DNA from 4 places in the Rhizobium fabae genome. Region 2 is predicted to be linked to each of the others. Evidence: predicted binding sites of a transcription regulator. Region 2 holds the regulator's gene; each other region holds the start of a gene.
The links. The regulator PhoB, encoded in region 2, activates phosphate uptake and scavenging genes when phosphate is short. The targets are predictions, from matches to a motif close to TGTCATNNANCTGTCAT.
Positions count from the first base shown of each region.

Region 1: EFB14_RS03475 (UDP-2,3-diacylglucosamine diphosphatase) is a predicted target of PhoB. The motif match lies at 4,765-4,781, and genes of this name have one in related genera.
Region 3: phnC (phosphonate ABC transporter ATP-binding protein) is a predicted target of PhoB. The motif match lies at 5,271-5,287, and genes of this name have one in related genera.
Region 4: EFB14_RS32015 (alpha-D-ribose 1-methylphosphonate 5-triphosphate diphosphatase) is a predicted target of PhoB. The motif match lies at 1,179-1,195, and genes of this name have one in related genera.

Region 1 covers NZ_ML133646.1:77,980-85,308, reverse strand. The annotation lists gene EFB14_RS03495 (ABC transporter ATP-binding protein) at 1-303, opposite strand, end outside; gene EFB14_RS03490 (MlaE family lipid ABC transporter permease subunit) at 305-1,474, opposite strand; gene dgcA (N-acetyl-D-Glu racemase DgcA) at 1,574-2,557, shown strand; gene EFB14_RS03480 (MFS transporter) at 2,509-3,726, opposite strand; gene EFB14_RS03475 (UDP-2,3-diacylglucosamine diphosphatase) at 3,891-4,703, opposite strand; gene EFB14_RS03470 (hypothetical protein) at 4,970-5,302, shown strand; gene EFB14_RS03465 (histidine phosphatase family protein) at 5,498-6,247, shown strand; gene EFB14_RS03460 (FAD-binding oxidoreductase) at 6,414-7,329, opposite strand, start outside.
Region 2 covers NZ_ML133649.1:180,962-188,290, forward strand. The annotation lists gene EFB14_RS12115 (aspartate aminotransferase family protein) at 9-1,208, opposite strand; gene EFB14_RS12120 (GcrA family cell cycle regulator) at 1,633-2,166, shown strand; gene phoB (phosphate regulon transcriptional regulator PhoB) at 2,237-2,920, opposite strand; gene phoU (phosphate signaling complex protein PhoU) at 3,056-3,769, opposite strand; gene pstB (phosphate ABC transporter ATP-binding protein PstB) at 3,814-4,629, opposite strand; gene pstA (phosphate ABC transporter permease PstA) at 4,645-5,964, opposite strand; gene pstC (phosphate ABC transporter permease subunit PstC) at 5,961-7,329, opposite strand, start outside.
Region 3 covers NZ_ML133655.1:83,548-90,876, forward strand. The annotation lists gene phnG (phosphonate C-P lyase system protein PhnG) at 1-468, shown strand, start outside; gene phnH (phosphonate C-P lyase system protein PhnH) at 468-1,076, shown strand; gene EFB14_RS22375 (carbon-phosphorus lyase complex subunit) at 1,081-2,187, shown strand; gene EFB14_RS22380 (alpha-D-ribose 1-methylphosphonate 5-phosphate C-P-lyase PhnJ) at 2,184-3,059, shown strand; gene phnK (phosphonate C-P lyase system protein PhnK) at 3,056-3,832, shown strand; gene phnL (phosphonate C-P lyase system protein PhnL) at 3,915-4,622, shown strand; gene EFB14_RS22395 (DapH/DapD/GlmU-related protein) at 4,619-5,236, shown strand; gene phnC (phosphonate ABC transporter ATP-binding protein) at 5,354-6,199, shown strand; gene phnD (phosphonate ABC transporter substrate-binding protein) at 6,287-7,192, shown strand; gene phnE (phosphonate ABC transporter, permease protein PhnE) at 7,258-7,329, shown strand, end outside.
Region 4 covers NZ_ML133669.1:575-7,903, reverse strand. The annotation lists gene EFB14_RS32015 (alpha-D-ribose 1-methylphosphonate 5-triphosphate diphosphatase) at 1-1,121, opposite strand, end outside; gene EFB14_RS32010 (PadR family transcriptional regulator) at 1,358-1,978, shown strand; gene EFB14_RS32005 (FAD-dependent oxidoreductase) at 1,984-3,282, shown strand; gene EFB14_RS32000 (NUDIX domain-containing protein) at 3,352-3,942, opposite strand; gene EFB14_RS31995 (molybdopterin-containing oxidoreductase family protein) at 3,939-6,143, opposite strand; gene EFB14_RS31990 (23S rRNA (adenine(2030)-N(6))-methyltransferase RlmJ) at 6,160-7,038, shown strand; gene EFB14_RS31985 (glutathione S-transferase) at 7,137-7,329, shown strand, end outside.

The DNA.
Region 1 (7,329 bases), on a different contig from region 2:
CACGCCGAGCCGCATATCGAGCGCATTGCGCTGCGGTTCGTCGAGTTCGTCGAAATCCTGGCCGAGGATCTTGATCGTGCCGGAGCGGCGCGGCAGCAGCCGCAGCACCGTGCGCATCAGCACCGATTTGCCGGTGCCCGAAGCGCCGACGAATCCAAGGATCTCGCCGCGATAGATATCAAGGTTCAGATTGTCGAGCACCACCTTCGGGCCAAAGGCGACCGTGACGTCGCGCGCCGAAAGCACGACATCCCTGCCCTGTCCTTCGCTTTCGATCGGTTGCTCGTTCACGCCGCCCGCCATGCTAGAAGTCGATCGCTGCATAGAACATCGCAAAAAGCCCGTCCATCAGGATGACGACGAAAATCGCCTTCACCACCGCGGCCGTCACGTGCTGACCGAGCGACTCCGCGCTACCGCCGACCTTCAACCCCTCGACGGCCGCGACGATGCCGATGACGAGCGCCATGAACGGCGCCTTGATCATGCCCGACAGGACCGTCGACAGCGTCACCGCCTCGTGCAGCCGGGACAGGAAGTTGGCGAAGGTGATGCCGGAATACCCCCAAGCCACGCCGGCAGCCCCCGCAAGCGATGCGAAATTCGCCAGCACCGTCAGAAGCGGCAGCGCGATCGTCAGCGCCACCAGCCGCGGGAAGATCAGTACGCCGATCGGGTTCAGCCCCATCACTTTCAGCGCGTCGATCTCCTCGCGCATCTTCATCGAGCCGATTTCGGCCGTGATCGCGCTGCCGGACCGGCCGGCAATCATGATCGAGGTCAGAAGCACACCGATTTCGCGCAATTGCAGGATGCCGACGAGATCGACGACGAAAACCTCAGCGCCGAAATACCGTAGCTGGAAGGCGCCCTGCTGGGCGATGATCGCCCCGATCAGAAACGACATCAGCAGGATGATCGGAACGGCGCGAACGCCCATGCGGTCGATCTGGTTGACGATCGAAGCCGGCGAAACACCGCTGCCGCGGCCAAACTTCATCTGCGCGCCGCGCACCGCCGAACCCAGGATATACATGGCGGCGGCGAAATTATCCCAGACGTCGTAGGTCATCTTGCCCACAGGCGCGAAAATGCGCGCGACAAGCGAGACCTTTTCCTTCTGCTCCGGCTCGGCTTTGGCAGGTTCCTCGGAAAACATCACCAGCATTTCGTCGATATGCGGATTGGTGCCGACGAAACGAACCGTGCGCCCGGCCGCCTCCTCTTCCTTTTTCAACCGGCACAGGAGCCAGATGCCGGCGGTGTCGATATCTGATATATCGGAGAGGTCGACCGTCAGGTCGCCGGCCTTCTGGTGCAGCAGCTTTTCCAAATCGCGCAGCACGAAATGCACGTAGGCGCTACGCCAGTTGCCGCGAAGACGCACATGCTGCCCCGAACCATCGGCATGGTCGTCCACGTCAAGCGAGGCGGCGTTGCGATTCTCGGCGTTCAAGATACTTGTGTCTCTCAAGGCTTACGGTGACATTGCCGAATCGCGAAAACGATCGTTCGTCCGGCGCGTCAATATACAGAAGCAACGTCCAATTTCCATGCTCGCAGGATAGCAATAATGCCGCGCACCCTCGATATCCAGATGAATTCCTTTCCGATTGCCGGGACCTTCACCATCTCGCGCGGGGCAAAGACCGAAGCTGAGGTCATCACCTGCATGCTCGCCGAAAACGGGGCACAGGGGCTTGGCGAATGCGTGCCCTACCGCCGCTACGGCGAGACCATGGAGAGCGTTTTCGCCCAGATCGAGGCGGCGCGCCCGCTAATAGAGGCCGACATCTCGCGCCGCGATCTCCTGTCGGCGATGCCGCCGGGTGCGGCCCGCAACGCCGTCGATTGCGCGCTCTGGGATCTCGAAGCCAAACAGACGGGCCAAACTGTCGCCACCCGCCTCGGCCTCGATGCTCCGAAGCCGCTCACGACAGCCTACACCATCTCGCTCGGCGAGCCGGAGGTGATGGCCGCGCAGGCGCGCGAACATGCAGGCCGTGCGCTCCTCAAGGTCAAGGTTGGAACCGGTGACGATGAAAGCCGCATCCGCGCCGTCCGCGCCGCCGCGCCCGATGCCGCAATCATCCTCGACGCCAATGAGGGTTGGCCGGAGGCGGTGCTGGAACGCCACCTGAATATCGCGGCGCAAGCGGGCGTCGCCCTTGTCGAGCAGCCGCTGCCGGCCGGCCGCGATGCCCTGCTTGCCGAAATCCGCCGCCCGCTCCTCGTCTGCGCCGACGAGAGCGTCCACCACACCGGCGATCTCGCAAGCCTTGCCGACCGCTACGACGCGATCAATATCAAGCTCGACAAGACGGGCGGGTTGACGGAGGCATTGGCGATGAAAGCCGAAGCCGAGCGGCTCGGCTTCGGCATCATGATCGGCTGCATGGTCGGCACCTCGCTCGCCATGGCGCCGGCCGTGCTGCTCGCCCAGAGTGCCGATTTCGTCGATCTCGACGGTCCTCTGCTGCTGGCCCGCGACCGCGAGCCCGGTCTGCGCTACGCCGCTTCCCTGGTTTTTCCGCCTGAAAGCAGCCTCTGGGGCTGAAGATAGTAAGCTGAGATGACGAGGCCGAGGCCGGAAAGCGCAATCAGCGCCATGACATAATAGCTGACGACGCCGAGCCAGGCGTAGAGATAACCCGACGCGATGGTCATCAGCCCCATCGCCATGCCGACATAGAAGAAATAGGCGCCCTGCGCCGAGGATTCCTTCGTCTCCTGCACCGTCGCCACGATCCGCCGCTGCACGCCCGTATGCACGAAGGCATAGGTGAAGCCGTGGAAGCATTGCAGCAGGAAGAACCCGGCAAAGCCCGTATTCATGGGAAACAGGATCCAGCGGCAGACGCTGACGGCGCAGCCGAAGCGAATCAGCGTCCAGGCGTCGAAGCGCCGGTTGAGCCGCTTCGACAGGAAGAACACCGTCACCTCCGACGCGACGCCGGCGCTCCACAGCAGGCCGACCTCAGTGCCGGAAAAGCCGAGCTGATGCCAATAGATCGAGGAAAAAGCGTTGAGCACGGCATGGCTCGACTGCTGGATCGCGACACCGATCAGGAGCAGCAGCAAATGCGGCTCGCGCAAACCGCTGCCGGTGGCAGCGGGAAGATCGATCGGCTGGCCGTGCCGCCGCGTCGGCCCGATGCGTGGACAGAAGATCGCCATGACGACGGTCATGCTAAAGCCGAACACCATGACGGCAAGCACCATGCTGCCGCCCCATCGGCTGATCAGCTGGCCGCCGACGAGGGTCGAGACGATGAAGGCGATCGAGCCCCAGACGCGCATCGAGCCGTAATCGAGCCCCCAGCGGCGCACACCCGAAATGACGATCGATTCGACGACGGGCAGGTAGGGCGCGAAGGTGGCGCCCTGAAGCGCGAAGACGATCGCCACCGGCCAGAAACTCGTCGTCCAGTAGAGCGCGATCGCTGTCAGCAGCGACAGTCCGCCCGACCAGAGCAGCACGTCGGCGCGCTCCTTCAGGCGGTCGGCGATCATGGCGACGACAGGCGCCACCAACACGCGCACCACCATCGGTATGGCAAGGATGATGCCGATCTCATGATCGCTGAAGCTGTGGGTAGCGAGCCAGACGGGGAAGAACGGCAGGACGATGCCGTTGACGAGCAGCGGCGCGCAATAGGAAAGCGCGCTAAGCAACCGGAAGCGCGGCGGCGCTCCCTCACCCGGGGAATGTTGAGCGGGAATCATGGCTGGACCTGAAGGAAACTGGCCGCTGTCCTAACACACCACCCCGAGGGCGACTATTGCGAGATATAGCCGTCCTGAAACGTTTTAGAAAATAAATAGGGCCTGTCACCTGACGGTAACGGCTAAATTGCTGGAGTGCCGCCGCGAACGCGCCGGCGCCAAAATCAAGCGGCCTGCGGAGCCAGTTCGCCCTCGTCATGCATCTCGATGGCGGCAAGCGCCGGCACCGCACTGGCGAGCGCGCGCCAGGTGATCAGTTCGAACGTGCCGTCCTCATGTTCGGCCACCGCAGTGCAGCTTTCCACCCAGTCGCCAGTGTTGATGTAGCGAATGCCGTCCATATCCTGGATGACGGCATGGTGGATATGGCCGCAAATCACACCGTCGGCGCCGCTCTTGCGGGCCTCTTCAGTCACGACGCGCTCGAACTCGCCGATGAAGTTGACGGCATGCTTGACCTGCAGCTTGGCCCAGGCCGAGAACGACCAGTAGGGCATGCCGAGACGGCGGCGCACGGCCGCCAGCAGAATGTTGATGCGGATCGCCGTATCGTAGGCCCAGTCGCCGAGATAGGCGAGCAGGCGGGCGTTGCGGACGACGACGTCGAATTCGTCGCCGTGCAAGATCAGGTATTTCTTGCCGTCGGCGCCGTCATGCATCATGCGCTCGACGACTTCGATACCGCCGAAATGCATGCCCGGAAAATCGCGCAGGAATTCGTCATGATTGCCGGGGATATAGACGACGCGTGTGCCCTTGCGCGCCTTGCGCAACAGCTTCTGGACGACGTCGTTGCAAACCTGCGGCCAGTACCAGCTGCGCTTCAGGCGCCAGCCGTCGATGATGTCGCCGACGAGCACGATCGTATCGGCTTCGTGGTAGCGCAGGAAGTCCAGCAGGAAGTCTGCCTTCGCGGCCTTCGAGCCGAGATGGACATCGGAAATGAAGAGCGTGCGGAAATGTCTGGGTTCCATCATGTCTGTCACGAGCTACGGCTCATGTCCCATCTTTCATCTAGCCTTCCAAAACCAGACTCGTGTTTCAGGAAGATGACAAGCTGGGGAAAAGCCCTGCAAACCTGTCCATTCCGCAGAGATAATCCCGGCCGGACCCGGTCGGCCGTGAAGCTCGCAACATCAACGACCAACGATCCGATCATGTTGACAGGCTCAGGATCTTTCCCGCATAGCGAGAATCAAATTAACAGCAAGTGCCGATTGAGGCTTAACCGGGGGAATTGATGATGCGCGCCCGCACCGCGACGATACTGATGTCTATTGCACTGCTTGCAGGCTGCGTACCGACGCAGCAGGACTACGATGCGACCGTCACGCTGCTGCAGGGCAGCGCGAGAGCGAGAAATGAAGTCATTAAGGACTGCTCAAAGGGTTTCGATGCGAATGAGCGTCGTGTCGCCGGAATTGTGACGAACGTCTCCGACAAGGACGCTCCGAGGGTTGCCTGTCAGCGGTATCTGGCGGCCATAACCTCCGGTCGCGCCAACTATCAAGATTTCCTCGATATCAAGGCGCACCGGTTCACACCAAAGCTCATCAAGATCTTTCAAGGCCGCTGATATCTAGGAAGGTCACGCAAAGGAGAGCGAGAACCCGGAACGTCTCGCTCTCACTCGACGCAAAAGACCATCAGGACGGTCGGGCGAGCGGAGACCAAGCGCTTCGACCCTTTCCATCCTGCCGGCAATGTTGCCCTGTGGGTCAAGCGCGTTCATGATGACAGCGATTCCATATCCGACAAAGCGGGACGGCTGATGCGTCTCTTCCTCGTTCGCCACGGCGAATCCCTCGGCAACATCAACGAACGGGCCTATCGCCAATTCGGCGATCACAACGTGCCGCTGACGCAGTGGGGCTATCGCCAGGCGGCCGAGGCCGGCGGCGTGATCGCCTCCTATCTGAAGGCATTGCCGAGCTCGGGCTTCCAGAAGCTGCACATCTGGTACTCGCCGTTTCTGCGCACGCGCCAGAGCAAGGATGCGCTGCTCGAAGCCCTGCCCGAAAACTTCGTTGGCGATGTCAGGGAGGATTATCTTCTGCGCGAGCAGGATTTCGGTCTCTTCACTGAAATCTACGACCATGCCGAGCAGAAACAGAAATTCCCCGAGGAATTCGAAAAATGGGCGCGGCTGCGCAGCAACAGCGGCAAATTCTACGCCCGGCCGCCGGATGGCGAAAGCCGGGCGGATGTGGCGCAGCGGGTGCGCCTGTTCCTGCAGACCGTCATGCGCGATGCCGAAAGTAGCGACCATAATGTCGCAATCGTCGGCCATGGCGTCACCAACCGGGCGGTGGAAATGAACTTCCTGCACCGCCCTGTCGAGTGGTTCGAGCGCTCCGACAATCCCGGAAATGCCGATATCACGCTGATCGAAGGCACCCGTTCACAAGGATACGAGACGATCCTGCTGCATCAGGCCGCCGACCGGCAGCCGGGACAGGAAGGCCAGTTGCGCAATGCCTATGGCGCCGACGTGACGATCACGCCGAAGACCGGCGGATAACGAGAGCAATCGCTAATCCAACATCTGTTGGTCAACTCAGTGGAAGGCGATAAGTAGCCGGCTCATCATGGACCGATGGCATCGCACCTTTCGAACGCCCATCATGGAACGCCGCGCATCAACATGCGCGGCGGAAATTTCACCTTGTTGACTTCGCTCAATCCTCTCACGCAGCCCGCACGGCCGCCATCGGCTTCACGTTCTGGTTCATGCGGAACAGATTGTTCGGATCGTAGCGCAGCTTGACTTCGGCAAGGTGATGGTAATTGGCGCCGTATGCCATTTCGACACGATCGGTCTCGTCCTCAGGCATGAAGTTGATATAGGCGGTTCCCACGGCATGCGGCTTGGTTGCCTCGAAAAGTTCGCGCGCCCAGCCGATGCAGCTTGCGTCCATTCCGGCTTCCCGCCAGCGCGCATGCACGTTCATGACGAAATGCGAGCTGCGCTGCGGAAATGCGGTGGCCTCGGTGGGAACGCGGCCGGCGGCGCCGCCGACATGGCCGATGAAGATCTCGCATTCCGGTCCGGGCAGTTTGCGCACGGCGTTGAGAAGAACCTCGATCGCCGCATCGGAAAGGGAGGCGAAATCCTGGCTCTTCCAGTAATTGCGCGCCCCCGGCGTCAGAAGCGGGTCGAATGCCTGCTGCCAACCGGTGAACGGCACCGGGCCGACGACATCGGCGATCGGCGTTCCGATCCCGCGCAATCTGGCCGCAGCCTTCTCTCCCGCCGCGATATCCCCGCAATAGCACATGGCGAGCACGACGATTTCCTTGCCGTGCCATTCGGCCGGAAGGAACGGCAGCGGCGGCGCCTGGCGCATCACCACCCAGCAGGTCAGTTCGTCAGGTGCTGCTTCCAATGCCTGCCGGTATTCCCTGAGCACCTTTTCCGCGTCAGCGAAGGGATGCACGACCAGTCCTGCCAGAACCTCGGTGTTGAGAGGGTTGAGCTTGAACTCGAAGGAGGTCACGACACCGAAATTGCCGCCGCCGCCGCGTAGCGCCCAGAAGAGATCCGGCTTTTCGGTCTCGCTCGCCTTGACCAGCTCGCCATCGGCCGTCACCACATCAACAGAA
Region 2 (7,329 bases):
CAATCCGTTCAAGCCGTCTTCTTGACCTTGGAGGCGCGAATGCTCTCGGCGGCGCGCTCGATGCGGACGAGGCCCTCGCGGGCCTCCTCGGCGGTGACGACGAGCGGGGGGAGAAGGCGGATGACGTTATCCCCGGCGGGCACGCCGAGCAGATGGGCGGCGCGGATCGCCTGCAGCAGTTCGGCGGAAGGAATAGCAGCCTTGATGCCGAGCAGAAGCCCCTCGCCTCTGATATCCTCGATCACGTCGGGATAACGATCCTTCAACGAGGCGAGACCCTGGCGGAAGACCAGCGCGACGTCACACACCTGCTGGAGGAAGCCTTCGGCGAGGATGATGTCGAGCACGGCACTGCCGACGGCCATGGCGAGCGGATTGCCGCCATAAGTCGAACCATGCGTGCCGGCCTTCATGCCGGAGGCGGCCTCGGCGGTGGCAAGGCAGGCGCCGAGCGGGAAACCGCCGCCGATGCCCTTGGCGACAGCCATGATATCGGGGGTGATACCCGACCATTCATGGGCGAAGAGCTTGCCGGTACGGCCAACGCCGGTCTGAACCTCGTCGAGGATCAGCAGCAGGCCCTTCTCGTCACAGATTTGGCGAAGCGCCTTCATGAATTCGGTGGTGGCGGGACGGACGCCGCCCTCGCCCTGCACCGGCTCGATGAGAATTGCGGCCGTGGCATCGGTGACCGCGGCGCGGACAGCTTCGATGTCGCCGAACGGCACCTGGTCGAAGCCCGGCGCCTTGGGGCCGAAGCCTTCGAGATATTTTTCCTGGCCGCCGGCAGCGATCGTCGCCAGCGTCCGCCCGTGGAAGGCGCCTTCAAAGGTGATGATATGGAAACGCTCGGGATGGCCCTTGGAATACTGGTAGCGACGCGCCGTCTTGATCGCGCATTCCAGCGCTTCCGCGCCCGAGTTGGTAAAGAACACCTTGTCTGCGAAGGTAGCATCCGTCAGGCGCTTTGCCAGGCGCTCCTGGCCGGGAATTTCATAAATGTTCGAGAGGTGCCAGACCTTGTCGGCCTGCTCCTTCAGCGCATTGACCACATGCGGGTTGCTATGGCCGACTGAGGTGACGGCAACGCCGGCGCCGAAATCGAGATATCGCTCGCCGCTTTCGGTGATCAGCCACACGCCCTCGCCTCGCTCGAACCGCAGCGGGGCACGAGAATAGGTGTCATAAAGCGGCGCGGCTTCAGCCATAGCGCGATCTCCCGTCAATGTTATCAAGGCGCTGGACTCCGGCTAAGGAAACCAGGTCCGAAAAATCAAAAATGCCGCCTTGCGGCGGCGAGTGGCACTATTTCCTTTTCGCGCTGCAATGTCAACAAAACTGCGCCCTTAGCGTATGCAGCAAGCTTGTACAGCGGCATTTTCGACCTTCAACAGGCATTATTGCAGAAATGACACGCAGGGGCAGCAAGTTGGGGAAAACTCCGAATTCGATTCATCCGGATTCATGCGACTCTTGTCACGGAGTCAGCCTCACACTAGGTTAAAGTTCAATTACTAGACTGCATGCGGCGGAACTAGTCACCAAAATTGATCAGGCGTTTCTTGTTTCGGAGACTTCCGGGACAACGGTGAGGGATTCTGCCATCACCAACGCAAAAGGTGGAGACAGGGCATGAACTGGACAGACGAGCGGGTCGAGAAACTCAAGAAGCTTTGGGCCGAAGGACTGAGCGCCAGCCAGATCGCTGCGCAGCTCGGCGGGGTCAGCAGAAACGCGGTCATCGGCAAGGTGCACAGGCTCAGCCTTCCCGGCCGCGCCAAGGCCGGCGGCACGGCCACCACGGCGCGAACGCCCAAGCGCGCGACATCGGCGCCGCGCGCACCGAACTATGCCTCGCGCATCGCTACCCGCACCGTTACCCGCCAGCAGGGCGCAACGATGCTGAAGGAAGAGATCGAGATCGAAACGATCGAGGAAATGGAATACGTGCCGGCCGGCAACGTGGTCGTGCCGATTTCCCGCCGCCTCGGCCTGACGGAACTCACCGAACGCACCTGCAAGTGGCCGGTCGGCGATCCGCTGAAGGACGACTTCCACTTCTGCGGCTGCGAATCCCCGGACAATTCGCCCTATTGCGGCTATCACCAGAAGCTGGCCTACCAGCCGGTCAATGAGCGCCGCAGGGCGGCCGCGCGCATCAGCTAAGCGAGCGAACATTGTCACATGAGAAACGGGCCAAGCGGCCCGTTTTTTTATGCGATTGGAATGGAAGCCGTCAGGCTTCCATCGAATAACCGGCGCCGCGGACGGTGCGGATGACGTCCTGCATGTTGGAAAAGTTCAGCGCCTTGCGCAAGCGGCCGACATGGACATCAACGGTGCGCTCGTCGACGTAGATATCGTGACCCCAGACGCCGTCCAGAAGCTGCGAGCGGGAGAAAACCCGGCCCGGCGACGACATCAGGAATTCCAGCAGGCGGAATTCCGTGGGGCCGAGGCGGACTTCGCGGCTCTTGCGATGGACGCGATGGGTTTCGCGGTCGAGTTCGATATCGCCGCATTTCAGCACCGTGGACAGAACTTCCGGACGGGCGCGGCGCAGCATCGCCTTGACGCGGGCGACGAGCTCGGGCGTCGAGAAGGGCTTGACGACGTAATCGTCGGCACCCGTCGAAAGCCCGCGCACGCGCTCGCTCTCTTCGCCGCGCGCCGTCAGCATGATGATCGGCAGGCGCTCGGTTTCCGGCCGCATGCGCAGGCGCCGGCAGAGCTCGATGCCGGAGACGCCGGGCAGCATCCAATCGAGGATGAGAAGATCGGGCGTGCGCTCCTGAAGCCTGATTTCGGCCTCGTCGCCACGAAGGATGGTATCGACCTCGAAGCCTTCTGCTTCGAGATTGTAGCGAAGAAGCACGCTGAGGGCTTCCTCGTCTTCAACAACTGCAACTCTCGGGATCATGCGTGTTGGTCTCCTCGCGCACGATCCTTAAACCGGGGGTGATTTAAGCACGGGATCTTGCGCAAAATCAGAAAGTGGCTGCGACCTCTTTGCGCGCCCGGATGGGCGCGCACGCAATCGGCAGGTCCGGAACCGTTATTCCGTCACAGCGCCAACGGTGTTGGCGCTGTCGTCCTTTGGACGATCGCCTTCCGGCTGCGCACCTGTCGCCATGTAGAAGATCGTCTCGGCGATGTTGGTGGCGTGGTCGCCAATGCGCTCGATGTTTTTGGCACAGAAGAGGAGATGCGTGCAGCTCGTAATGTTGCGCGGATCTTCCATCATGTAGGTCAGGAGTTCGCGGAACAGCGAGGTGTACATCGCGTCGATCTCGTTGTCGCGTTCGCGGATCGCGTTCGCCTTGTCGGCGGAGCGATTGGTGTAGACATCGAGCACTTCCTTGAGCTGGACGAGCGCCAGTTCGGAGAGATGCTCGAGACCGCGGGCGAGCTTGCGGGGAACGCCGGTGCTCTGCACGGCGATGACGCGCTTGGCGGTGTTCTTGCCGAGATCGCCGACACGTTCGAGATCGGCGGCGATCCGGATCGAACCCATGATTTCACGCAGGTCCGAGGCCATCGGCTGACGGCGGGCGATGGTGACGATCGCCTTGTCGCCGATTTCGCGTTCGGCGTGATCGAGGATCACATCGTCGGAGATGACCTTCTGCGCCAGCGCGGTATCGCCGTTGACCAGCGCCCGGACGGATTCGCTGACCATCTGCTCGGCCAGGCCGCCCATCTCGGAAATCCGCCTGGACAGGAACTTCAGATCATCATCATAGGCAGAAAAAATATGTGTCGATGCCATGGGGCTTTATCCTCGAATAACGGGAAGGCTTGCTGTCGCCAAAATCAGCCGAAGCGACCCATGATGTAGTCCTGGGTGCGCGGATCGTCGGGATTGGTGAACATCTTGTCGGTGTCGTTCTCCTCGACGAGGTTGCCGAGGTGGAACATGGCGGTGCGCTGCGAGACACGCGCGGCCTGCTGCATGGAGTGGGTGACGATGACGATCGTGTAGTTCTCGCGCAGTTCGTGGATCAGTTCCTCAACCTTGGCGGTGGCGATCGGGTCGAGCGCCGAGCAGGGCTCGTCCATCAGGATGACTTCGGGGCTGACAGCGACGGCGCGGGCAATGCAGAGGCGCTGCTGCTGACCGCCGGAGAGGCCGGTGCCGGATTCGTGCACGCGGTCCTTGACTTCGTTCCAGAGGCCGGCACGCTGCAGGCTGGTCTCGACGATCTGGTCGAGATCGGCCTTCGACTTGGCAAGGCCGTGGATGCGCGGGCCGTAGGAGACGTTTTCATAGATCGTCTTCGGGAACGGGTTCGGCTTCTGGAAGACCATGCCGACGCGGGCGCGAAGTTCGACGACGTCGATATCGGGATCATAGATATCGTCGGTGTCGAGCGTGATCTTGCCGGTGACGCGGCAGCCGTCGATCGTATCGTTCATGCGGTTGAGGCTCCGCAGGAAGGTCGACTTGCCACAGCCCGAGGGGCCGATCAGCGCGGTTACGGTGTTTTCGCGGATGTTCAGGTTCACATCGAAAAGCGCGCGCTTCTCGCCGTAGTAAACCGAGACATCCTGTCCGATCATCTTATACGGGACGTTGCTCATCTTCTGATCCAGCGCCTTTTCAACTGCTGCTTCCGTCAACATGTTCATGATGTTTAACTCCGTTTACCAGCGGCGCTCGAAGCGACGACGCAAGAGGATGGCGCCCATGTTCATGACGATCAGGAACAGGAGCAGGACGATGATGGCACCCGAAGTACGCTCCACGAAGGCACGTTCGGCCTCGTTTGCCCACATATAGACCTGCACGGGCAGGGCCGTCGAGGGTTCGAGCGGCGTCGCGGGTGCATTGGCGACGAAGGCGACCATACCGATGAGGAGCAGCGGCGCGGTCTCGCCGAGCGCGTGCGCCAGGCCGATGATCGTGCCGGTGAGGATACCGGGCATGGCGAGCGGCAGAACATGGTGGAACACCATCTGCATCTTCGAGGCGCCGAGGCCGAGCGCTGCAGCGCGGATCGACGGCGGCACAGCGCGGAGGGCGGCGCGTGTCGCGATGATGATCGTCGGCAGGGTCATCAGCGTCAGCACCAGACCGCCGACCAGCGAAGCCGAGCGCGGCAGGCCGACGAAGTTGATGAAGACGGAAAGACCGAGCAGACCGTAAACGATAGAGGGAACAGCGGCGAGGTTGTTGATGTTGACCTCGATCAGGTCCGTCAGCTTGTTCTTCGGCGCGAACTCCTCGAGATAGATCGAGGCGGCGACGCCGATCGGCAGGGCAAGCACGAGCACGATCAGCATCAGGTAGAGCGAGCCGATCAGGGCGACGCCGAGGCCCGCGGCCTCCGGACGGCTGGAATTGCCGTTGACGAAGAGGCCGGTGTTGAACTGCTTGTGGAGAGCGCCGCTCGCCTTCAGCTCGTTCATCCAGGCAACCTGCTTGTCGTTGACCTTGCGGTTCTTCTCATCGACCGAAAGGTCGATCTGGCCCTTGTTGGCACTGTCGACATTGGCGTCGGCGAGCACCGTGACGTTGACCGTCTTGCCGATGATCGAAGGATCGGCAACGACCATGTCGCGCAGCTGGATCGGCGCACCCTTGGAGAGCATGGCGGTCGCATCGCGCACATCGGGACGGCTCGAAGCATTGATGTTCAGCTGCTTGACGATCGAGTCACGCAGGAGAACCGGATAGTTGGCGGCGACCAGAACCGAAGGGTCGGTGGCGCGCTTGTTGTCCGGGTCGATCGTCTTCTCAACAAACTCGATCGGCAGAGTGATCGCGGTCTGCTGGAAGGCGGTGTAGCCTTTGCCGATCACCGTCCACAGCAGGATGAAGAGGAAGACCAGACCGAAGGTGATGGCGGCGATGCCATAGGCCTGGAACCGGCGTTCGGCGGCGTAACGGCGCTTGATGCCGATATCGCGGCGCGCAGGCGCTTTGGAAACGGTGACGCCGGCGGGAGAAACAATATCCGTCATTCGTACTGCTCCCGGTATTTGCGCACGATGTAGAGCGCATAGATGTTGAGGCAAAGCGTGATGCAGAACAGCGTGATGCCAAGGGCGAAGGCAACCAGCGTCTGCGGCGAGGTGAACTCAAGGTCGCCGGTCAGCTGGTTGACGATCTTGACGGTCACCGTCGTCATCGGCTCGAAGGGATTGATCTGGATGCGGGCGGCCACACCGGCGGCCAGCACGACGATCATGGTTTCACCGATGGCGCGCGAGGCGGTCATCAGCAATGCGCCGACGATGCCTGGAAGGGCTGCGGGCAGAACCACTTTCTTGATGGTTTCCGAGCGCGTGGCACCGAGACCGAGCGAACCGTCACGCAGCGCCCGCGGCACGGCGGTGATGATATCGTCCGACAGCGAAGACACGTAAGGGATCAGCATGATGCCCATGACGATGCCGGCCGTCAGAACGCTCTGCGCCTGAATGAAGTTGGTGTAGCTGCCGGAGAGCAGGCCGCTGATCTGGGCGGAGAAATCGCGCAGGAACGGGCCGACGGTAACGAGCGCAAAGAAGCCGTAGACGATCGTCGGAATGCCGGCGAGCACTTCGAGCAACGGCTTTGAAATCGCGCGCACCTTCGGCGAGGCGTATTCGGCCATGTAGATGGCGGCGAAGAGACCGACCGGCACGGCAACCAGCATGGCGACCAGACCGATATAGAGCGTGCCGAGCAGCAGCGGGATGAGGCCGAACTGGCCGAAGGACGAGCCGCCGGCGCCGGCGAAGCGCGGATCCCAGACGGTGCCGAAGAAGAAATCGACGGCCGGAACGACCGCAAAGAAACGCGCGGCTTCCGACAGCATCGAAAGCACGATGCCTATCGTCGTCAGGATGGCGATCGACGAGGCGAGCAGCAGGCCCCAGAGCATGACGCGCTCGACACGGTTGCGGGCGCGGAAACGCGGAGCAATGGCGCGCAGCGCATAGAAGGCGCCGGCAATGGCGAGAGCGAGGACGATCACCGTCATAGCGAGACGGCTCGTCATGCTCATGGCGTTGAGCTTCTTGGCGGCATCAACCATGTAAGGCTGCGGCTGACCGGCGAGCGGCACACCCTTTTCGCTGAGCTTGGCCTGCAGGGCGGCCGGATCGGTCGCCACTGCCGCCGCTTCGTCGGCGGTCAGCATCGTCAGGCCTCGTGCGACCGTCGCCACCATCGAATAGCTCAGATCCAGCTCGACGGCGGCTTGGGCCTTGACGTCGTCAGGGAAAGCGCCACGAACGGAGGACTGGATGATGCCGGGGCTGACGGAAAGCCAGACGCAGAGGACGAGGAGGGCAGGAAGAAGCGCCCAGATCGCCGCATAGGCGCCGTAATAGGCCGGCCGT
Region 3 (7,329 bases), on a different contig from region 2:
GCGGACAGGAAAGACGCTGCGTCACAGACGGCATCCGGGCGCAAACGCGCCGCCGATCTGCTGGCGCGGGCGGAACGGAGCGAACTCTCGGCGGTCTGGGATGCATTGCCGGAAAAGCCCACGGCACATCCGGTGCGCGGGCCGGAGACCGGGCTGGTAATGGTGCGCGGCCGCATCGGCGGCGGCGGAGCGCCCTTCAATCTCGGTGAAGTGACGGTGACGCGCGCCACGGTCCGGCTCGAGTCCGGCTCCATCGGCCATGCGCAGGCGCTTGGTACGGATCGTGAAAAGGCGCGGCTTGCGGCGATCTTCGACGCGCTCTGGCAGGAGGAAGCGACGAGGGATTTCGTCGAGCAGGCGCTGCTTTCGCCGATCGCCGAACGGATCGCCGCCGCCGATCGCCGCAAGGCGGACGAGACGGCAGCGACCCGGGTCGATTTCTTCACGATGGTGCGGGGAGACAACTGATGGCTCTCAAGACAGAAGCCCTGACCGGCGGCTTTGGCGAGCCGGTCTTCCATGCCCAGAGTGTCTTCAAGATGCTGATGGACGGCATGGCTCGCTCCGGTACGATCCAGACGGTCCAGCCCGATGTCACCCCGCCGGCGCCGCTCGGCATCGCCGCAGGCGCGATCGCACTGACGCTTTGCGACCACGACACACCGGTCTGGCTTGCCTCCGCGCTGGCGAAATCCGGCGTAGCGGAATGGCTCGGCTTCCATACCGGCGCGCCGTCGACGGCTGAAAAGGCCGAGGCCCGCTTTGCCTTCATCGAGGCCGGCACAGCGCTTTGCTCTTTCGGCCTGTTTGCGTCAGGCACGCAAGAATATCCCGACCGCTCGACGACCGTCGTCATGGAGCTCGCCGAACTCGAAGGCGGGCGCAGGCTGGCGCTGATGGGGCCTGGCATTCAGAGCGTGACGGAAATGGAGCCGATCGGCCTGCCGGACACTTTCCTCAGGCTCTGGACCGAGAACCGCGCGCTGTTTCCGCGCGGCGTCGACATCGTGCTGACATCGGGCAAACGTTTCCTCTGCCTGCCGCGCACCACCAAGATCACAGCAACGGAGATCTGAGCTCATGTATGTTGCCGTCAAGGGTGGCGAGGCCGCCATCGCCAATGCCCACCGCCTGCTTGCCGACCGCCGCCGCGGCGACCGTTCGCTGTCCGCGATCGGCATCGAACAGATCGTCGCGCAGCTGGCGCTCGCCGTCGACCGCGTCATGGCCGAGGCCTCGCTTTTCGACCGCACACTCGCAGCCCTCGCCGTGCGCCAATCGCGCGGCGATATGATCGAGGCGATCTTCCTCTTGCGCGCCTATCGCACGACGCTGCCGCGCTTCGGCTATTCGAAGCCGCTCGACACGGCTGCTATGACGATCGAACGCCGCATCTCGGCGACGTACAAGGATCTGCCGGGCGGCCAGCTTCTCGGGCCCACCTTCGACTATACGCACCGCTTGCTCGATCCCTCGCTGCTTTCGGACGAGGCCGTAGAGGAGCCGGCACAGCGTTCGGCCGAGACCGGCCGCGTCATGCGCGTCTCCGAAATCCTCGGCGAGGAAGGCCTTATCGAGGCTGACGGCGACATGCCCGAAGATCACGAGATCGGCGACCTGACCCGCGAGCCGATGGAATTCCCGATGACCCGGGATCTCCGCCTGCAGGCGCTTGCCCGCGGCGACGAGGGCTTCCTGCTGGCGCTCGGTTATTCCACCCAGCGCGGCTATGGCCGCAACCACCCTTTCACCGGCGAAATCCGCATCGGCGAAGTCGAGGTGGAATTCGATGTGCCGGAACTCGGTTTCGCCGTCTCGCTCGGCGTAATCCAGATCACCGAATGCCAGATGGTCAACCAGTTCAAGGGGTCCGCCAAGGCGCCGCCGCAATTCACCCGCGGCTACGGCCTGGTGTTCGGCCAGAGCGAACGCAAGGCGATGGCGATGTCGCTGGTTGATCGCGCGCTCCGCGCCGAGGAGCTCGGCGAGGATATCACCGCGCCGGCACAGGACGAGGAATTCGTCATTTCCCATTCCGACAACGTCCAGGCGACGGGCTTCGTCGAGCACCTGAAGCTTCCGCATTATGTGGACTTCCAGGCCGAACTCGATCTCGTCCGCCGCATGCGCCGCGAATTCGAAGCTGCCCGCAACGGCGGCGAAGACATGAAGGAAGCAGCCGAATGACCGATCTCGCCAGCTACAACTTCGCCTATCTCGACGAACAGACCAAGCGGATGATCCGCCGCGCCATCCTGAAAGCGATCGCCATTCCGGGCTACCAGGTGCCCTTCGCCTCGCGCGAAATGCCGATGCCCTACGGCTGGGGCACCGGCGGCGTGCAGGTGACCGCCTCGATCATCGGACCTGATGACGTGCTCAAGGTCATCGACCAAGGCGCCGACGACACGACCAACGCCGTTTCCATCCGCGCTTTCTTCCAGAAGGTCGCCAACGTCGCGGTGACGACCCACACCAGCGATGCAACGATCATCCAGACGCGCCACCGCATTCCGGAAGAAAAGCTCGGAGCCGGCCAGGTGCTGGTCTACCAGGTGCCCATCCCCGAGCCGCTGCGCTTCCTCGAGCCGCGCGAGACCGAGACGCGCAAGATGCATGCGCTGGAGGAATACGGCCTCATGCATGTGAAGCTCTATGAGGACATCGCCCATAACGGCCGCATCTCCAGGACCTACGCTTATCCGGTGAAAGTCCACGGCCGCTATGTCATGGATCCGTCGCCGACGCCGAAATTCGACAATCCGAAGATGCACATGTCGGACGCGCTGCAGCTCTTCGGCGCCGGCCGCGAGAAGCGCATCTATGCGGTTCCGCCCTATACCGACGTCGTCAGCCTGGATTTCGAGGACTACCCCTTCGACATCCAGCGCTTCGACAAGCCCTGCGCCCTTTGCGGTGCGGAGGATGTCTATCTCGACGAGGTGATCCTCGACGACAAGGGCGGGCGCATGTTCGTCTGCTCCGACACTGATCATTGCGAAGACCGCCGCGCGCACGGGCATGCCGGCGAAATGCTGGCCCGGGAGGCTGCAGAATGAGCGATATCCCACTTCTCAAAGTCCATGACGTTTCGAAATTCTACGGCAACCGCATCGGCTGCCGCGACGTCTCCTTCGAGCTCTGGCCCGGCGAAGTGCTGGCCATCGTCGGCGAATCCGGCTCCGGCAAGACGACGCTGCTCAACTGCCTCTCGACCCGGCTGCTGCCGAGCACCGGCAGCGTCGAATATCACATGCGCGATGGCAGCTACCGCGACCTCTACCGCATGAACGAGGCCGAGCGGCGCTTCCTGATGCGCACGGACTGGGGCTTCGTGCACCAGAACCCGGCCGACGGCCTGCGGATGGCTGTTTCGGCCGGCGCCAATGTCGGCGAAAGGCTGATGGCGATCGGCGACCGGCACTACGGCAAGATCCGCGCCTCGGCGATCGACTGGCTCGAACGCGTCGAGATCGACGCCGGCCGCATCGACGACCAGCCGCGCGCCTTTTCCGGCGGCATGCGCCAGCGCCTGCAGATCGCCCGCAACCTCGTCACCGGCCCTCGCCTCGTCTTCATGGATGAACCCACAGGCGGCCTCGACGTTTCGGTGCAGGCGCGCCTGCTCGATCTCGTGCGCGGCCTCGTCAACGATCTCGGTCTTTCGGCCATCATCGTCACCCACGATCTTGCCGTCGCCCGCCTGCTCTCGCACCGCATGATGGTGATGAAGGACGGCTACGTCATCGAACACGGGCTCACCGACCGCGTGCTCGACGATCCGCACGAACCCTACACGCAGCTGCTCGTCTCCTCGATCCTGCAGGTCTGAGCAATTCAAAGTGTTACAGCGTCCTTTGCGCGTCTTTTCAGACGCGCGGCGCTGTAGGTCCGAAACCTAGAAAGAAGAAATCATGGCAACGCCCCTCGTCGTTTCCGAAGTCTCGAAGAGCTTCACCATGCACCTGCGCGACGGCATCAAGCTGCCGGTCGTCTCCGATGTCGCCTTCTCGGTCGCATCGGCCGAATGCGTCGTGCTCGGCGGCCCCTCGGGCATCGGCAAGAGCTCACTGCTCAAGATGATCTACGGCAATTACGCCGTCGACACCGGCCAAATCCTCATCCGCCATGATGGGCGCATCGTCGATCTCGCCTCTGCCGATCCGCGCACCGTGCTCAACGTCCGTCGCGATACGCTCGGCTATGTCAGCCAGTTCCTGCGCACGGTGCCGCGCGTGGCGGCGATCGACGTGGTTGCCGAGCCGCTGGTCGCGCGCGGCGAGGAGACCGCCGTGGCACGAGAAAAGGCGGGCGCCCTGCTCGCCAAACTGAACCTGCCGGAGGCGCTCTGGCAGCTTCCGCCCGCCACCTTCTCAGGCGGCGAGCAACAGCGCGTCAACATCGCCCGCGGCTTCATCACCGATCACACGATCCTGCTGCTCGATGAACCCACTGCCTCGCTCGATGCGAGGAATCGTACCGTCGTCGTCGGCATGATCGCGGAAAAGAAGCAGGCGGGTGTCGCACTTCTCGGCATCTTCCACGATGAGGAGGTGCGTGAAGCCGTCGCCGACCGCATCCTCGACGTCCAGCAGTTCTCGCCGAGAAAGATCGCCGCATGAGCCGCAAGCTGGGCATTGAGCCCTATGTCCACGAGACGGCATCCGTCAGCGATTCCACCTTCGGACGCTATACGGAGGTCTCCGAACGCTGCCGCATCAGCGAGGCCACGTTCGGCGATTATTCCTACATCATGCAGGACGGCTCGGTCTGGTGCGCGACGATCGGCAAGTTCGTCAACATCGCCGCCGCGGTGCGCATCAACGCCACCAACCATCCGACCTGGCGCGCGACGCTGCATCATTTCACCTATCGCGCCGCCGATTACTGGCCGGACGGCGACATGGAGACCGAATTCTTCGAATGGCGGCGCTCCAACCGCGTGACGATCGGCAACGACGTCTGGATCGGCCATGGGGCGACCATCCTGCCCGGCGTCAGCGTCGGCAACGGCGCGGTGATCGGGGCCGGCGCCGTCGTGTCCAAGGACGTTGCGCCCTACACGATCGTCGGCGGCGTGCCGGCCAAACTCATCCGCGAGCGCTTTCCGAAAGAGATCGGCGAACGGATGGACAGGCTTGCCTGGTGGGACTGGGAGCACGAGCGGCTGCGCCTGGCGCTAGCCGATTTCCGCAACCTGAGCGCGGAAGATTTCCTGTCCCGCTACGGTGGCTAAACCCCCGATATAGGGGCGGAGAATTGTGACAAGACTTACACAAATATGACACGCGAGCTTCATCAAGCGGGACTAATGCGATGCTGATCAAGGCCTGGATCGCAAGGAAAAAGCATGATGTTCGAGCTGAAGAATGTCACCCGTCGTTTCGGAAAAAAGCTCGCCGTCGATTCCGTCACGCTCGACATTCCTCAGGGCCAGATGGTCGGCATCATCGGCCGCTCCGGCGCCGGCAAGTCGACGCTGCTGCGCATGATCAACCGCCTTCAGGAGCCGAGCTCCGGCTCCATTCATTTCGCCGGCGTCGAGGTCTCCGGGCTTCGCGGCCGGGCGCTGCGCAACTGGCAGCGCGATTGCGCGATGATCTTCCAGCAGTTCAACCTGGTACCGCGCCTCGACGTTCTCACCAATGTCATGCTCGGCCGCCTCAATCACCGCTCAACGCTCCTGAGCCTGCTTAACATCTTCACCCGCGAGGAGCGCGTGCATGCCATCGCGGCGCTCGAACGCCTCGGCATCGAGCAGACGGCGCTGCAGCCGGCCGGCACGCTGTCCGGCGGCCAGCAGCAGCGCGTAGCGATCGCCCGCGCGCTGATGCAGAACCCGAAAATGGTGCTCGCCGACGAACCGATCGCCTCGCTTGACCCGCTGAACGCGAAGATCGTCATGGATGCGCTGCGCGATATCAACGAGCGCGAGGGCATCACCGTCATCACCAACCTCCACACGCTCGATACCGCCCGCAATTATTGTGAGCGCATCGTCGGCATGGCCGGAGGCCGCGTCGTCTTCGACGGCAAGCCCTCGGAGCTGACGGCCGAAGCGGTGAAGGAAATCTACGGGACAGACAAGGACGGCGCCGGCATCGACGAAACGATGACCTCGACGTCAATCAATATCGCTCCCGAACGTGCAGACAATCAAACCGCCGGCGCCCAACCGCTGGCGCTAGCCGGTCTCTGAGCGAGGCGGCCGCGATCGAGCGCCCGCGTCAAGGGCACACTTCTTCGTAACGGAAGGCCGGGGATACCGGTCAATAGGAGAGAACTCATGTTGAAGAAAGCACTCTTTGCGGCAACGGCGCTCTTCGCGCTCGCCGGCGCCGCCAATGCTGCAGACCTCAAGGAATTCCGCATCGGCATCCTCGGCGGCGAAAACGAAACCGACCGCCTGCGCAACTATGCCTGCCTTGCCGACCACCTGAAGCAGGAATTTGGCTTCGAGAAGGTTTCGCTCTTCCCGGCCGCCGATTATGACGGCGTTATCCAGGGCCTGCTCGGCGGCACGCTCGACTTCGCCGAACTCGGCGCTTCCGGCTACGCAGCTGTCTACATCAAGGATCCGAAGGCTGTCACGCCGATCCTGACGACGCAGCAGAAGGACGGCTCGACGGGCTACCACTCGATCGGCCTCGCTCTGAAGTCCTCCGGCATCAAGACCATCCTGGACGCCAAGGGCAAGAAGCTCGGCTACGCCGATCCGGACTCGACCTCGGGCTACCTCGTTCCGCTGACGCAGATCCCGAAGGATACGGGCATGCCGAACGACAAGTTCTTCGCTTCGACGCAGTTCAACGGCGGCCACGAGAACAACCTTCTCGCCGCCTATGACGGCAAGGTCGACGTTGCCGTCGACGATAGCTCGGGCATCGGCAATTTCAAGGACGGCTATACCTCCGGTACCTTCCGCAAGGAAGTCGACAAGGGCGCCGTCGACCCGAACAAGCTGGTTGAAGTATGGCGTTCGCCGCTGATCCCGAACGGCCCGCTCGTCGTTCGCAACGCTCTCGGCGAAGAGTGGCAGACGAAGCTTGCAGCCTTCTTCACGGCTCTGCCGGAGAAGGATCACAAGTGCTTCGCAGCTATCGAAGGCGGCGATTTCAAGGGCTACTCGCCGGTCAAGCACGACTTCTACAACACTGTCGTTGAAGTCCGTAAAGCTGCCATCGGCGGCTGATCGGCCTTTTGAATGCGGGGCGGCCGGAAACGGCCGCCCTTTATCTTTGACCGGTCGGGGCGTCCATGACTATTGCCGATACACAGCCGCACATGCAGAGCACTGAGGAGATCGGCTCCGCCTGGGATCGGATGGTC
Region 4 (7,329 bases), on a different contig from region 2:
AAGCGCCCGGCGCGGAAGGTGGCGCGGATCCGGTGGACATCGCCGGGTTCGACCGCCACCAGGTCAGCTCGCTGGCCGATGGCGATCTCGCCGCGGTCCAGGAGGCCGGCGGAACGGGCCGCATTGCCGGTCGCCATGGCAACGGCGACCGGCAGACCGCCCTCCACCATGTCAGCAAGCTTGAAGATGCCGGGCACGAAGGCGGCCGGATGATAATCGGCGGCGATGACGCTGAGCAGTCCGGCCCTTGCCGCGTCGAGCGCGCTCAGATTGCCCGACATCGACTGGCCACGCAGCGCGTTCGGCGCGCCCATCAGCGTCCAGAGGCCGCGGCGGCGCGCCTCTTCCGCCGCAGGTGCGGTGACCGGAAACTCGCTGATGGTGACGCCGAGATCGTGCATTTCGGCGACTTTTTCGACACTGTCGTCGTCATGCGAGGCAAGCGACAGATCGTGCTTCAGCGACAACGCGACGATCTCCTTCAGCTTGGCCTCGATTTCGGGGTTGTTGCGCATGGCGATGCGCTTGGCGACGATCTCCGCCGCCATTTCCTCGGAGATGGCGCGGCGCTCGGAAATGCTGAGGATGTAGCTCTGCAGGTTGTTGTACTGGCCCTGGCCAGGCGTGTGGTCGGTCAGGGAGACCATGTCGATCTGGTCGGCATTGAGCAGGCGCTCGAGCGCGGGTGCGGCGCCGACATTGGTGATTTCATAGCGGGCATGGACGCGGTGGTCGATCAGCAGATTGTCGCGCAGGCGGTTGATGCCCTCGATCACGGCTGACGTCGTCTCCAGCGAGCGGACGTGGCCATAGACGCTTTCGGTCGCAAAGGAGACGGCGGCGAACGCCGTCGTGACACCGGCGGCAGCAAGCTTCTTGTCGAGCTCGTGAATACCGAAATCGATCGGCATATGCGCATTCGGTCGGGGTGCGATCTCGCGCTCGATCATGTCGCCATGCAGGTCGACGAATCCCGGCATCAGCAGCCGCCCACCGCCATCGATGGCGGCACCGGCGACCGGCTCCGGCCTCATCTCGGCGATGGCGCCATCTTCAACACGCACGGAACCTTCCCTCACCACCTCGTCCGGGAGAACGAGGGTGAAATTGCTGAGCCACATGGGCTTTCTCCTGACCGTATCCGATGATTAACAAGCCGCAGCGGATAGAACCGCTTCGTGACAGTCGTATGAAATTTTGAGTCCTATTACCTTAGTGCGGAACCTGCGTTTGGGAAATGGTCCGACGCACCGGCGGCGGATTCATTGTCATCGATCCAGCCCGTACCTCCCAGCGGAACCAGCGATCTCGGACTGCAATATTGACTAGTTATAATCTAACTAGTAATTATATGACTATGACATCAATCAAACGATCTCCAATCGCGCTCGCTGTCCTTGCAATGCTGACGGAAGAGCCGCTGCATCCTTATCGCATGCAGCGCCTCATCAAGGAGCGCGGCAAGGACGAAGTGATCAATGTCACGCAGAGGGCGAGCCTTTATCAAACAATCCAGCGGCTCGAACGCGAGGGTTTGATCACTCCGCAGAAAACAGTCCGGGATGACAAGCGTCCAGAGCGCACGGTGTACGAGATAACCGAGAAGGGCCGCGACATCGCGCTGGACTGGATGCGGGCGATATTGTCGACCTTAACGCGGGAATATCCGGAATTCCCCGCAGCCATATCGTTTCTTCCTCTGCTTACGCCTGATGATGTGGCGAGCCAGCTTGAGCTCAGAGCAAAAGCCATCGAGTCGGAGCTTTGCCGCATCGACAATGCCCTCCAGGAAGCGCAGGCCGTTCCAAGGCTCTTCCTTCTGGAGATGGAATATCTCCGGGCGCTTCACGCAGCCGAATTGTCCTGGGTCAACAGTGTTGTCGGGGACCTGCGCGCCCAGCGCATCACCTGGACGGAAGAGTGGCTGAAGCAGATTGCCGCGAAGTTCTCCATCGATCCCAAATTTGACCAGGACTAACGACCATGAAGGTTTTGATTATCGGCGCCGGGACTGGCGGTTTGGCGCTCGCTCATCTGCTGAAGCAGGCTGGCGTTTGCATAGCGGTGTATGAGCGCGACCTCGCGCCGAACGCCGACACCGGTGGTTATCGCGTCGGCATCAGCCCGGCGGGAAGCCGAGCGCTGAAAGCCTGTATCCCCGGCGAACTCTACGATCTCTATGTCGCCACCTGCGCCAGGTCGCCGCGCTATTTCAACATGCTCACCGAACAGCTGGGCGAAGTGCTGAGTTTCGACATCGATGATGCGAGCCCGAACGCTCTCGATGGTGAAAAGAACGTCATTCGAAAGACGCTGAGGCGGGTTCTGCTCAGAGGACTTGAAGACGACGTCTTCTTCGGGAAGACGCTTGAAACTTACACAAACTTCGCCGACGGATCGGTCACCGCTTGCTTTCAGGATGGAAGCTTCGCGACAGGTGATGTCCTGGTGGGAGCTGACGGCACGCGTTCGGCTGTACGCAAGCAACGCCTGCCGGAAGCGCGTCTGGAAGACACGGGGATCATGTCGCTCGGGGGCAAAGTTCCTATGACGGTCGAGACGAAAGCTCTGCTGTCGGACAAAATGTTCAAAGGCATGTCGCTGATTATGGCGCCGATGGGCTTCGGCGCAATCATTCACTCGCTCGAGTTCGCCGTTACGAGAAGCGACCCGGGTTTTGCCGCTCGTTGGCCGGATTTCGTCGAAGCACTCGACGAGGACAGCATCGGCTGGGGCCTATGGGGCGCCCGGCAGAATTTCCCGCGGGACCCGGCCGGCCTGAGCGGCGAACAATTGCGAGAGCTTGGCTTGGAGATCACCCGGGGCTGGCACCCGCACTTGCGCGCACTCATCCGCATGACGGCGCCCTCGACGATCCACGATGTCAAGATGAGGACCTCCGTCCCGCTGACGCCCTGGACGAGTTCGAATGTCACTCTGCTCGGCGACGCAGTCCATACGATGACACCTGGACGAGGCGCGGGTGCCAATACGGCGCTTCGCGATGCCGCTCTCCTTGGACGCATGCTGGTCGCAGCGGACCAGGGTCGAAAGCCGCTCGTCGAAGCCATACAGGCGTACGAAGTCGAGATGCTTCGCTACAGTACCGAAGCAGTCCAAGAATCGAAAAAGCAGATGGATGCCGGCGATCTGGCCCATCGGCCGATTGTCGGCAGAGTGCAACTCGCTGCGACGCGTGGCGTCATGCGCACCATCAACGCAATACCTGCACTAAAGCGGCGCGCCTTCCGGCAGATGATGCGAGTTCGCGGAGAAAACTAAGCCGGTCGCGGATCATGTCGATCCGCCCTGGAGGCAACTTGGCGAATTAGGTCTCGATCGCCTCACCCACTATCGAAGTTTGCTCTTGTTCAGCAGCGCCCATTGCAGCAGCATAATCGTCTTGGCGTCGAAGATTTCGCCGGTTTCGATCATCCGGGCGGCCTCGTCGAGCGGGATTTCGAGGACCTCGATATCCTCGTGTTCCTCGTCCAGGCCGCCGCCTTCCGCGACGCGGTCGGCGGTATCGATCAGGGCCGCGAAGTAATGGACGACTTCGGTGATGGCGCCCGGGGTGGAATAGGCTTTGAAGAGAAAGCGTGCCTCGCGCAGGCGATAACCGGTCTCCTCCATGGCCTCGCGGCGGATCGCCGCCTCGGGATGGTCGTCATCGAGAAGGCCGGCCGGTACCTCGATCATCCAGGCGGGATCGCCGTTGAGATGAACGGCCAGACGGAACTGGCGGACGAGAACGACGAGATCGCGCTTGGGATCATAGAGCAGGATGCAGGCGGCGGGCGTGCGGTGATAGACTTCGCGCTTTAGCCGCTGGGTCGCCCCCTTGCGGTCGATGTAGTCGAGCAAATAGCTGCTTAACCGCGTCCACCCGTTCGACAGCGTTTGCTCGCTGACGATCTTCACCCGTGATTTCGGCTGCATCATGCTGCGTCCCTGCGAAGCCAGACCTTGTTGTCGTGCACGGCCGCTCCGCCGTAGGGCGCGACCGGGTCGGCGCCGGTCAGCACGTTGATGCCCTCGCCGTCGACATGCGCCTTGTTCGGCCAGAGACCCTCGGCAATCAGAACGCCGGGTTTGACCTCATTGGTGACACGGGCATGGATGCGCAGATCGCCGCGGCCGTTGCCGATGCGGACGAGATCGCCATGGGCGATGCCGTTGGCTTCGGCGTCCGCCGGGTTGATCATCACCTCGGGGCGACCCTCTTTCTGACGAGAGGTCTTGGTCTCGGAAAAGCTCGAATTCAGGAAGTTGCGGGCGGGGGACGTGGCGAGACGGAAAGGATGCTCGGGATCGGTGACCTCGATGACATCGACCTGATCAGGAAAAGCCGGCAGCTCGGCATAGGGGCCGAGCGTGCCGACCGAAGCCGGGGGCTTGTTCGGCGCGGGATCGTTCACCCAGTCCGGCCGGAAATGGAACTTGCCGTCGGGATGGGCGAAGCCGTTCAGAAAATGCGCCTCCTCGAAGGCCGGCTGCCGATCGAACCATTTATGCTCGAGGAAATGGTCATAGTCCGGCAGGTCGCTTGCCGCCAGCAGGCGGTCGACCATCTCGCGCGCCGTGAAGCCGAAGCCAGGGCGATCGGCGACACCGAGACGTTTTGCCAGTTCTTCGATGACGAAGAGATTGGTGCGCACGGTCGGCGGCGGCTCGACGAGCTTTGGACCAAGCAGGATGTGGTTCTGGCCGCCAGCGCGGTAGATGTCGTCATGCTCAACGAACATGGTGGCGGGAATAACGATATCGGCCATGTCTGCCGTCTCGGTCATGAACTGCTCGTGGACGGCGACGAAGAGATCATCGCGGGCAAAGCCGCGCTTCACCAGTCGCTGTTCCGGCGCGATATTTGCCGGATTGGTGTTCTGGATCAGCATGGCCGTCACCGGTCCGCGATGGCGGAGTGCGACGGCATCGCCGGTCAGCGCACGGCCGATCTGCGACTGGTCGATCATGCGGATCTCGGCATCCTTCATCGACTTGCCCGTCAGCTCCGCGTTGTTCATGCGGAAGATATCGCTGTTCGAATGGAAGGCGCCGCCGCCCTCATATTGCCAGGAGCCGAGGACGGTGGCGATCGAGGCGGCCGCATGCATGGCGACCGCTCCGTTGCGCTGGCGGGTGAAGCCGTAGCCCAGGCGGAAGAAGGTCTTTTTCGTCGTGCCGACGAGACGGGCGAAGGCTTCGATCTCTTCTACCGACAGGCCGGTGATGTCAGCGGCCCATTGCGGCGTCTTCGTCTTCAGATGCGCTTCGAGACCAGCGGGATCGTCGGCAAATCTGGCCATATAGTCATGATCGGCGTAGCCGTCGCGGAAGGCGATGTGCATGACAGCGCAGGCAAGGGCCGCGTCGGTGCCGGGCCTGACGATGAGAGCCATGTCGGCCTGCTTCATCGTTGGATTGTCGTAGATGTCGATGACGACGATCTTCGCACCGCGCTCCTTGCGGGACTTGATGGCGTGGGTCATCACGTTGACCTGGGTCGAGACCGCGTTGGTGCCCCAGATGACGACGCAATCGGTCCGGCCCATCTCGCGCGGATCGGGGCCGCACAGCACGCCGGTCGCCATCGTGAAGCCGGTCCAGGCAGGGTTGGTGCAGATCGATGAGAAGAAACCGGAGTAACGCTTGGCATGACGCAGGCGATCGATAGAGTCGCGCTGCACCCAACCCATGGTGCCGGCATAGAAATAGGGCCATATGGCCTCGCTGCCGTCCCGTGCCTCGGCCTTCACGAAGGCCTCGGCGATCTCATCCAGCGCATCGTCCCAGGAAATCTGCTGCCACTGTCCTGCTCCCTTGGCGCCGGCACGGCGCAAGGGATGCATCAGGCGGTCGGGATGGTAGAGCCGCTCGGCATAACGGGCGACCTTGGCGCAGATGACGCCCGCGGTGTAGGAATGATCATTGGCGCCGCGTACGCGGCCAATGCGGCCGTCCTCTGAAATCTCAACCTCCAGCGCGCAGGTGGAGGGACAGTCGTGCGGACAGGCCGTGTGGCCCACCCTCTTGTCCGGCTTCGGGGATTTGGCGGGAATGGGGGTCGCAATGTTCATGGCCTTTGTATATTGCAAGGCTTCCACGGCCAAAAGCCACAAAAACTGCCGATAACGCGAATTCATACGGACATCAGCGAAAATGAACTACCGCCACATCTATCATGCGGGCAATTTTGCCGATGTGCTGAAACATGCCGTGCTGGCGCGGCTGATCCGCTACATGCAGAAGAAGGACGGGGCATTCCGCGTGCTCGACACCCATGCCGGCATCGGGCTCTACGACCTTTCCTCCGAGGAAGCGCAAAAAACCGGCGAATGGCTTGACGGCATCGGTAAGCTGATGGAGGCGGAACTCGGGCTGCAGGTTTCCGAACTGCTCGAACCCTACCTCTCGGCCATCCGCGAACTCAATCCCGAAGGCGGCATCCGCTTCTACCCCGGATCGCCGAAGCTTGCGCGCATGCTGTTCCGGCCGCAGGACCGGTTGTCGGCGATGGAGCTGCATCCAGAGGATTTCGCCCGCCTGCACCGGCTGTTCGAGGGCGATCACCACGCCCGCATCACCGAGCTCGACGGCTGGCTGGCGCTTGGCGCGCATCTGCCGCCGAAGGAGAAGCGTGGCATCGTGCTCGTCGATCCGCCCTTCGAGGAGGAGGACGAATACGAGCGCCTGGCCAAGGGTCTGGAAAGAGCCTATCGCCGCTTTCCCGGCGGCACCTATTGCCTGTGGTATCCGCTAAAAAAGGGTGCGCCGGTCAAGGAATTCCACGAAATGCTGCAGGCGCTCGACATCCCGAAGATGCTCTGCGCCGAGCTCACCGTGCGCAGCGACCGCGGCATGACGGGGCTGACGGGCTCCGGCCTCATCATCGTCAATCCGCCCTTCACCCTGAAGGACGAGTTGCACCAAATGTTGCCGGCGCTGAAGGATCATATGGCGCAGGACCGATTCGCCTCGCACCGCGCCTTCTGGCTGCGCGGGGAGAACAAGACGGTCAAGGACGATCCAGAATCTTGAAACGCGCATAACCCCGAAAATCGATTCCGATTTTCGGGGTTATGCGTTAGCTTCGGGAACAATCTGCGCCGCAAGTCCACAATCTCGTCAGGTGTCCCATGAAGCTCCTCTGCTCACCCGCCTCGCCCTATTCCAGCAAGGTGCGGATGGCCGCGCATTTTCTGGGCCTCGAGGTGAACGCGATCCGGGTCGATACCAACACCGGACCGGCGATCCTGGTGGACAACAATCCCCTCGGCAAAATCCCGACGCTGCTGACCGATGATGGAGCCTCGATATTCGACAGCGTGG